Phyllobacterium zundukense: one gene and its partners. The protein of the gene in region 3 interacts with the protein of the main gene of each other region in a pairwise test. Links are inferred from orthologs where the notes say so. Each region holds a gene or a part of one and is shown on either strand. Other genes may lie near its edges. The genes, in order: N8E88_RS28040, N8E88_RS18245 and N8E88_RS15875.

Region 1 (3,045 bases), 2.5 Mb from region 3 along the record:
TGGAGAGCTTCACGCAGCGAGCCGCATACGGTCGGAATCTTCTTGAGTTCCTTTGCAGGAAGATCATAAAGGTCCTTGTCCATCGGCTGGCCAGGATGGATCTTGTTCTTGATGCCGTCGAGACCGGCCATCAGCATCGCGGCAAAGCCGAGATAAGGGTTGGCTGTCGGATCCGGGAAGCGGATTTCAACGCGCTTGGACTTTGGCGAAGAGCCGAATGGAATGCGGCAGGATGCCGAGCGGTTGCGTGCCGAGTAGGCTAGCAGAACCGGAGCTTCATAGCCTGGAACGAGGCGCTTGTAGGAGTTGGTCGAGGGGTTTGTGAAGGCGTTGATAGCCTTGGCATGCTTGATGATGCCGCCGATGAAGAACAGGCAGCTTTCCGACAAACCGGCATATTCGTTGCCGGCGAAAGTCGGCTTGCCTTCCTTCCAGATCGACATGTGAACGTGCATGCCCGAACCATTGTCACCAAAAATCGGCTTCGGCATGAAGGTCGCCGTCTTGCCATAGGCATTGGCGACCTGGTGCACGACGTACTTGTAAATCAGCATCTTGTCGGCGTTGCGGGTGAGGGCGTCGAACTTGATGCCAAGCTCGTGCTGGGCGGCAGCCACTTCGTGATGGTGCTTTTCAACGCGCACACCCATTTCCGTGAGAACGGTGAGCATTTCCGAACGCATATCCTGCGCGCTGTCGACTGGCGGGACCGGAAAGTAGCCGCCCTTGACGCGCGGACGGTGGCCAAGATTGCCTGTTTCATAATCCGTGTCGTCATTCGACGGCAATTCGGTAGAGTCGACCTTGAAGCCAGTGTTGTACGGATCTGCCTTGTACTTGACGTCGTCGAAAACAAAGAACTCAGCTTCCGGACCAACGAAGATGGTGTCGCCGATGCCTTCTGCCTTCATGTAGGCTTCGGCCTTCTTGGCCGTGCCGCGCGGATCGCGATTGTAGGATTCACCGGAGATTGGATCGAGAATGTCGCAAAGGATAACCATGGTTGACTGCGCGAAAAACGGATCCATGTGAACCGTATCGGTGTCTGGCATGAGAACCATGTCGGACTCATTGATGGCCTTCCAGCCGGCAATGGAAGAGCCGTCGAACATGACGCCATCGGCAAACATGTCTTCGTCAACTTCAGCAATATCCATCGTCACATGCTGCAGCTTCCCCTTTGGATCAGTGAAGCGGAGATCAAGGAATTTTACGTCGTTATCCTTGATCTGTTTCAGAATATCTTTAGCGGTCGTCATATCAATTTTCCTTGTTCAGCGACGATGATACTGGTTGCCGGCGCGAACGTGCCAGCGGAGGGGCTTGGGAATCAGATGGCGTCGATGCCAGACTCTCCGGTCCGGATACGCACAACTTCTTCAATGTTGGATACAAAGATCTTTCCGTCGCCGATACGGCCAGTCTGTGCGGCCTTGCGGATCGCCTCGATGGCGGCCTCGACGGATTCGTCGCCCAGGACGATCTCGACTTTTACCTTGGGCAGGAAGTCGACGACATACTCAGCACCGCGATATAATTCGGTATGGCCCTTTTGACGGCCAAAACCCTTCGCTTCGGTCACTGTAATGCCCTGAAGCCCCACTTCCTGCAGTGCCTCTTTCACCTCATCCAGTTTGAAGGGTTTGATGATGGCTTCGATTTTCTTCATCAGAGAACGATCTCCCTATGCATAGAAACGGACCTCTTGCCCGCTTTCACTTCAAAAAGCAGGAAGCATGCCAACTCGGTTGAATAGTTTAAATATTTCCCGGAACCTGAGTTTATCGCGTGAATGGCAGCAGGTGTTCTGCCTCTCTGCCTAACTCGTCACCGTAAAGCACAAGCAGCGATGCAGCAAGCTGATGCAAAAATGTGCAGATTGCATATTTTTTGGACAGGGATTGCGCGTCGGTGGTTTGAGTTACGCATTCAGACGCTGGGTTAGAGCCTGTGCTGCCTGCGGGGCGTGCACTTTGCCTTCGTGGATGAAATAGACGAAAACATCGCGAGGCTGCTTTTCCGGATGCTGCTTCGGAGAGGCCAGTGGCAAGTCATCCGGTACATCACCTTTTGCCCACTGTTTGACACGATCTGCCCACTTGTCGAGCGCCTTGGCAGGATAGGCAGTTTCGATGGCATCATCACCCTTCTGCAGACGGGCATAGATGAAATCAGCGGTCACATCGGCAATTTCCGGGTATTCTAAATGTTCCGCATAAACCACTGCAACGCCCTTCTTGCGGGCCAGCGCCACAAAGTCAGGATCGATGAAGGAAGGATTTCGAACCTCCACGGCGTGGCGCAGGGGGAGGCCGGATTCGTTCTTCGGCAGGAGATCGAGAAAGGCGCCGAAATCATCCGCATCGAACTTTTTCGTCGGTGCAAATTGCCAGATCAGCGGTCCGAGCCGATCGCCCAGCTCGGCTATACCGGACTTGATGAAGCGCTGCATCGACTCGCCGGCTTCGGCTAGAACGCGGCGGTTGGTGACAAAACGATTGCCCTTGACCGAGAAAACGAAGCCGTTCGGCACCTGGCTCGCCCATTTGGCGAAAGTCTCGGGCTTCTGCGTACCGTAATAGGTGCTGTTGATCTCGATCGTCTGCAAATGCTGGCCTGCATATTCGAGTTCCTTGGCCTTGGAGAGGCCCTTTGGATAGAAGGTGCCGCGCCAGGGCTCGAAAATCCAGCCACCAATGCCCGCCCTTATGGTCCCGCTGGTCATCTCCGTCTCCTCCCTAGATCGATTATTCTGCCGCGGCTTGCGCCTTGTGTCCCGGGCGCCTGCGCAAAAGCTCCCTGAGGAACTGGCCGGTATAGGAGCGTTCGGCCTCGGCAATATCCTCCGGCCGGCCGACAGCCACGATCTCACCTCCGCCGTCGCCGCCATGCGGTCCAAGGTCGATGACCCAGTCGGCTGTCTTGATAACTTCGAGATTGTGCTCGATGACGACCACCGTATTGCCCTGATCGACAAGCTCATGCAACACGTCAAGCAGCTTCGCCACGTCGTGGAAGTGCAAGCCTGTTGTCGGCTCGTCGAGA
Region 2 (2,951 bases), 480 kb from region 3 along the record:
GAGACTTCGATCATGTCTGACGCCATGAATGAGCTTTTGTCCATACTCGACCTTGAGATGCTTGAACACAACCTGTTTCGAGGTCGCAGCCCGCAATCCGGCTGGCAACGTGTTTTCGGCGGCCAGGTGATCGGCCAGGCATTGGTCGCAGCACAGCGCACCGTCGATCCTCTGCGTCATGTGCATTCGCTGCACGGTTATTTCATGCGTGCCGGCGATCCGAAAGTGCCGATTATCTATGAGGTCGATCGTATTCGCGACGGTTCGAGCTTCACCACGCGGCGGGTCGTCGGTATCCAGCACGGCCACGCGATCTTTTCGCTGGAAGCTTCCTTCCAGATCGAGGAGGAGGGACTCGAACATCAAAAGCCCAAACCGCTCGACGTCACCGAACCGGAAAATCTCATCAGCGACCGCGACCTGAAAGAGCAATATCTGCAGAATGCGCCTGCCGCTATCCGCAAGTACTGGGAGCAAGACCGGCCCATCGAGATGAAGCCATTGTCGCTCGCGCACTATTTTTCGCGCGAGAAGCTGCCGCCCGAGCAGAATGTCTGGATCAAGACCACAGGTCCCGTGCCGGATGATCGCGCCGTGCAGGCGGCGGTGCTGGCTTATCTGTCGGACATGACGCTGCTCGATACCTCGCTCTATGCGCATGGGAGATCGATTTTCGATCGCGACCTGCAGGTCGCCAGTCTCGACCACGCCATGTGGTTTCATCGGCCCTGCCGTTTCGACGATTGGCTGCTTTATACGGCAGACAGCCCCAGTACATCCGGAGCGCGTGGCTTTAATCGTGGTGCAATCTATAGCCGTGACGGCATATTGATTGCCTCGACAGCACAGGAAGGCCTAATTCGTGTGCATTCCGAAGCGTGACGTTTTTAAAGCCCGCCGAGTTTGCCTAAATTTTAGGCATGTTGCATCGTATTGCGTAATCATGCCGTCAATTGTTAAAAATATACATTTGTAATCAATGGCTTGGCGTTATATTTCGAGTCTGGCACAGAACTTGAATACTCCTTAGCAGTCACCGACTGCCGCAAGCGGCTTTAGGCGATGGGTTCAACGCGGATGTGAAGCCTTTCGAGTAATTCCACCTGAAAGGCGCCGCGCAAAGCGCAGGGGTATATTCAATGAAAATTGTGATGGCCATCATCAAGCCGTTCAAGCTGGACGAAGTGCGCGAAGCACTCACTGCTGTCGGCATCCAGGGCCTGACCGTCACCGAGGTGAAAGGTTATGGCCGCCAGAAAGGGCACACCGAGATTTATCGCGGGGCGGAATATGCCGTCAGCTTCCTTCCGAAACTGAAGGTGGAAGTAGCGGTCGCATCCGAGCTCGTCGACACTGCCGTTGAAGCCATCACCACGGCTGCCAAGACCGGTCAGATCGGTGATGGAAAGATATTCGTTCTCAGCATCGAGCAGGCCGTCCGTATCCGCACGGGCGAAACCGACACCGACGCGCTGTGATTTATTTGGGGTTCAAGGAGACAATAATGAAAATTCCAACCAGTCTGACATCTGCGGCGCGCAGCACCCTTCTCGGGTCGCTGGCACTGGTCGCTATCGGTACGCTGGCCGCATTCGCTCAGGAGGCCGCGCCAGCAGCTCCCGCCGCCGCAGCGCCAGCCTTCACAGTCGACAAGGGCGACACCACCTGGATGATGATCTCGACAGTGCTTGTGCTGTTGATGACCATCCCTGGCCTCGCGCTTTTCTATGGCGGTCTTGTCCGCTCGAAGAACATGCTCTCGGTTCTCATGCAGGTCTTCACCATCACCGCTGTGGTGATGCTGATCTGGGTGTTCTACGGCTATAGCCTGGCCTTCACACCCGGCAATTCGTTTGTCGGTGGCCTGTCGAAGGCATTCTTGCAAGGCGTCGACGTGACGACGATGTCCGAAACCTTCACGAAGGGCGTTGCCATCCCCGAGCTGGTCTATGTCGTCTTCCAGATGACCTTCGCCTGCATTACGCCGGCGCTTATCGTCGGTGCGTTCGCTGAACGCGTGAAGTTCTCAGCGGTCATCCTGTTCGTCATTCTCTGGGTTACCTTCGTCTACTTCCCGATCGCTCACATGGTCTGGTTCTGGGGTGGTCCAAGCGCCTATTCCGATCCGTCCGGCCTGATCTTCGGCTTCGGCGCAATCGACTTTGCCGGTGGTACCGTCGTTCATATCAATGCGGGTATTGCAGGTCTCGTCGGCGCTCTGATGATCGGTAAGCGTACCGGCTACAAGAAAGACATCATGGCACCGCACTCCATGACGATGACCATGATCGGTGCGTCATTGCTGTGGGTTGGCTGGTTCGGCTTCAATGCCGGTTCCAACCTCGAAGCCAATGCCTATGCGGGCCTTGCCATGATCAACACCTTTGTCGCAACGGCTGCTGCTGCGGTGATGTGGATCATCCTCGAATCCTTCCTGCGTGGTAAAGCCTCGATGCTCGGTGCCGTATCGGGTGCAGTTGCCGGTCTGGTTGCCGTTACCCCGGCTGCCGGTTTCGTCGGTCCGATGGGTGCCATCGTGCTCGGTGGGGTCGTCACCGTCGTCTGCTACTTCTTCGTCGCGGTGGTGAAGAACACGTTCGACTATGATGACAGCCTCGATGTCTTCGGCATCCATTGCGTCGGCGGCATCATCGGTGCTCTCGGCACCGGCATCCTCGTCAATCCGGCACTGGGTGGCGCCGGCATCGTCGATTATTCGACTGCCGATTTCGCCGCCAGCTATGCAGGTACGGCGACTCAGCTGTGGGCGCAGTTCAAGGGTGTCGCCGTGACACTGCTCTGGTCCGGTATCGGCAGCGCGATCCTTTACAAGATCGTCGATCTCATCGTCGGCCTGCGCGCATCGCCCGAATCAGAGCGTGAAGGCCTCGACCTCACCTCGCACGGTGAAGCTGCCTACCACAGCTGATAGAAATACCTTGAAAAGAACC
Region 3 (3,504 bases):
ACGGCGCGCTCCATCAAGCCCATTGGCTTCGATTTCCTTGGCGAACAAAGGTACGAAAGCAGAGTTGAACGCGCCTTCCGCGAAGAGCCGCCTGAACGTGTTGGGGAAACGGAACGCAGCATTGAAAGCATCGGCGACAGGGCCCGTGCCCAGCGCCGAGGCCATCAGCATTTCGCGCGTGAAACCGAACACGCGGCTCATCAATGTGCCGGACGCAACCGTTGCAAATTTCTTGACCAAGCTCATTCTATTCAGCCGTCATGAGGATGTTTTGCCGTTGCGGCTGGGCGGTCGTGATGTCTCCTTCGCCAAAGAGCGCAAGCAGCTTCTTGCGGATACGATTCTGGCGTGTCGTATTGGTGATTTGATGACCGACAAGATCGGTGACATAGAACACGTCGATGACCTTTTCACCGAAGGTCGTCACATGAGCAGAGGCAATATCGAGTGAGAGGTCGGAGATGGTACCGGTTATCTCGGAGAGAACACCGGGGCGGTCCAGCCCTTCCACTTCGATGACCGTGAATTTGTTGGACAGCGTATTGTTTATCTCGACACGCGGCGTGATGCGGAAGGCCTTGACCGCGCGCTTCGGTTTGGTGCGGCTTGCCAGCATCTCGGGTAGATAGGATTTCCCGGAAAGCACGTCTTCAATCAGGCGGCCGACGCGCATGGCGCGCCGTCGTTCATCATCGTCAGTCGGGAATTCGCGGCTTATAAGGATCGTATCAAGTGCGCGCCCGTCGCTAGTCGTGAAGATCTGCGCATCGACGATGTTGGCGCCGGCGCCGGCGCAGGCGCCCGCGATGATTGAAAGCAAACGCGGATGGTCGGGGGACAGCACGGTGATCTCCGTTACACCCTCGAAGTCATGGGTTTTTACCATGGTGGCGAGTGCTTTGCCGCTGGCATCGGTCTCGCGCACGAAATTGGCGTGGCGAATCTGATCTTCGAGGCTGACGGTCAGCAAGTAGTTTTGATAATGCAATGCGAGATACGACTGGCGCTCGATCTGCGGCCAGGACGACAGCGCATTGTCGAGCTGAGTGCGAGCGTGATCGGTGCGCTCCTTGCGGGAGACTTCCGAAAACCCGCCAGTCAGCATCAATTCCGTTTCATAGAAGAGATTGCGTAGCAACTGGCCTTTCCAGCCATTCCAGACCCCCGGTCCGACTGCCTTGATATCGCAGATGGTCAGAACCAGCAGCAGTTTCATCCGGTCGAGGGTTTGGACAATCTCAGCAAAATCTTCGATGGTCTTGCGGTCGTTCAGATCGCGCGACTGTGCCACTCTACTCATCGTCAAATGCTGTTCGACGAGCCAGGCAACGGTTTCGGTGTCGGCCTGGGACAGGCCAAGACGCGGGCAAATCCGCCGGGCGATCCTCGCACCGGCAATGGAGTGGTCTTCCGGCCTTCCCTTGGCAATATCGTGAAGAAGTAGCGCCACGTAGAGGACCTGCCGGTCCTTTTTCAAACCGGGCATGATCTGATTGGCAAGAGGATGTTCCTGTCCAAGATCGCCGTGGTCGATTTCCGACATGACTGCGATGCAGCGCAACAAATGTTCATCGACAGTATAGTGATGATACATATTGAATTGCATCATCGCGACGACCTTGCCGAAATCGGGAATGAATTTACCAAGTACGCCGGATTCATTCATTCGCCGCAGGATGAGCTCGGGGTTGCGCTCCGAGGTTAGCACTTCCAGAAAAAGCCTGTTTGCCTCGGGATTTTCCCGCAGATCAGCTTTAATCAGCGACAGCGAACGCGACACTAGTTGCATGGCGTCGGGGTGGAACTCCAGGCCGTGCTGGTCCGCCAGACGAAACAGGCGGATTATATTGACGGGGTCTTTCCGGAAGACATCGTCATTGGCAATGGTGATGCGGTGATTGTCGACGACAAAATCACTTGTGCCGGCGAGCTTTCGCTTGCGGCGCGAAAAGGTGAGGAAAATCCGGTTGAAACCGGGAACATGCTTGGCTTGCTCTTCTTCCAGAGCGGCGCAGATAATGCGCGTAAGATCACCGACCTCCTTAGCAATAAGGAAGTAGTGTTTCATGAATCGCTCGACGTCTCGTAGACCGGGATGGGCGGTATAGCCGAGCCGCCGGGCTATCTCACCCTGGATATCGAACGAAAGGCGTTCCTCTGCCTTGCCCGTCAAGAAATGCATATGGCAACGTACCGCCCACAGCAGATCTTCCGCCTTACGGAAGATTTTGTGTTCCGCACGCGAAAGAACTCCTAGGTCGACAAGTTCGTCACTTGTCTTCACCCGATAGTAATATTTTGCGATCCAGAACAGTGTATGCAGATCGCGCTGGCCGCCCTTGCCTTCTTTGACATTCGGCTCCACCAGATATCGCGTCTCGCCCGCCTTGCGGTGACGGACGTCACGTTCGGCAAGTTTGGCCTCGATGAAAGCCGGCCCCGTGCCCTTGACCACCTCGTCATCAAAGCGTTGCACCAGTTTGGCGAAAAGGTCTTCATTCCCGCAAAGGTAACGGGCTTCCAGAATGCTGGTGCGGATCGTCATATCGCCCAGCGACTGACGGATGGACTCATCCAGATTACGGGTGGCGTGGCCGACTTTGAGACCGGCGTCCCACAGCATGTAGAGAATATATTCGACGACTTGCTCGCCCCAAGGCGTCTGCTTGTAAGGTAGCAGGAACAGCAGATCGATATCGGAACCAGGTGCCAGTCCCCCACGGCCATAGCCGCCGACTGCAACGACCGTCATCCGTTCCGCAGTAGATGGGTTCACAGCGGGATAAACGTGGGTAACCGCGAAGTCATAGAGCCCAGAAATAATCTGGTCCATTAGATAAGAAAGCCGGATGGAACAGTGCGTCCCGCCGGCATCCTTCATCAGCATGTCTTCGGCCGACTTGCGGCCCGCGATCAGCGACTGTTTCACAAGCTGCAACACGTCGTTACGCTCGACGGTTCCAGTGCCCTGTTTGTTCGTTGACGTGACCAACTCTTCAAATTGTCGATGAAGCTCGGCCGGGTTGACGATCTGTTCCAGTCTCAGGTCTGAAGCGCTCATGAATACGTCTTTATGGATAATGGCCGCACGCTATAGCGCGAATTTGTGTCAAGCGAAACGATTACATTTGAAACACTCGATCCCTGCAGCATTCAAGATATCGTGTTCGCGACGAGGCCCTTCAACCGATACAGCGCCTCCAGTGCTTCACGCGGTGTCATCTCATCCGGATTGATGGTGGATATGGCTGCGAGCAAACCACTATCCTTACCCTGAACCGGCTTGAGTGCCTGACGCCTTACTTCAACTGAAAACAGAGGCAAGTCGTCGATCAGCTTGTCAGCCTTGCCAGAGGTCTCTCCCGCTTCGAGCTGGTGCAGTACGTCGCGGGCGCGATTGACAACAGCTTCTGGCAGACCAGCCAGACGGGCCACCTGCACACCATATGAACGGTCGGCGGCGCCCTTGGCGACCTCATGCAGAAAAACGACATCGCCGTCCCA

The links.
Region 1: the proteins of N8E88_RS15875 (region 3) and N8E88_RS28040 interact in binary tests that used the Escherichia coli proteins (3 or more experiments, as listed by UniProt). The link is inferred for Phyllobacterium zundukense from one-to-one orthologs.
Region 2: the proteins of N8E88_RS15875 (region 3) and N8E88_RS18245 interact in binary tests that used the Escherichia coli proteins (3 or more experiments, as listed by UniProt). The link is inferred for Phyllobacterium zundukense from one-to-one orthologs.

What each region holds. Positions count from the first base shown.
Region 1 is NZ_CP104973.1:3,206,884-3,209,928, reverse strand. What follows is about bases 1-2,888. They hold N8E88_RS28040 (P-II family nitrogen regulator), read right to left. Parts: upstream 1,670-2,888; coding sequence 1,331-1,669; downstream 1-1,330. Other genes in these bases: uvrA (excinuclease ABC subunit UvrA), read right to left, coding at 2,748-2,888; N8E88_RS28035 (DUF72 domain-containing protein), read right to left, coding at 1,922-2,725; glnA (type I glutamate--ammonia ligase), read right to left, coding at 1-1,259. Also shown: more of uvrA, read right to left, coding at 2,889-3,045. UniProt on the Escherichia coli protein: P-II indirectly controls the transcription of the glutamine synthetase gene (glnA). P-II prevents NR-II-catalyzed conversion of NR-I to NR-I-phosphate, the transcriptional activator of GlnA. When P-II is uridylylated to P-II-UMP, these events are reversed.
Region 2 is NZ_CP104973.1:1,198,757-1,201,707, forward strand. Bases 15-2,808 are described here. They hold N8E88_RS18245 (P-II family nitrogen regulator), read left to right. Parts: upstream 15-1,139; coding sequence 1,140-1,478; downstream 1,479-2,808. Other genes in these bases: tesB (acyl-CoA thioesterase II), read left to right, coding at 15-882; N8E88_RS18250 (ammonium transporter), read left to right, coding at 1,505-2,808. In the rest of the region: more of tesB, read left to right, coding at 13-14; more of N8E88_RS18250, read left to right, coding at 2,809-2,929. UniProt on the Escherichia coli protein: Involved in the regulation of nitrogen metabolism. Regulates the activity of its targets by protein-protein interaction in response to the nitrogen status of the cell.
Region 3 is NZ_CP104973.1:719,465-722,968, reverse strand. The notes cover bases 48-3,394. They hold N8E88_RS15875 ([protein-PII] uridylyltransferase), read right to left. Parts: upstream 3,062-3,394; coding sequence 248-3,061; downstream 48-247. Other genes in these bases: murJ (murein biosynthesis integral membrane protein MurJ), read right to left, coding at 48-246. In the rest of the region: more of murJ, read right to left, coding at 1-47.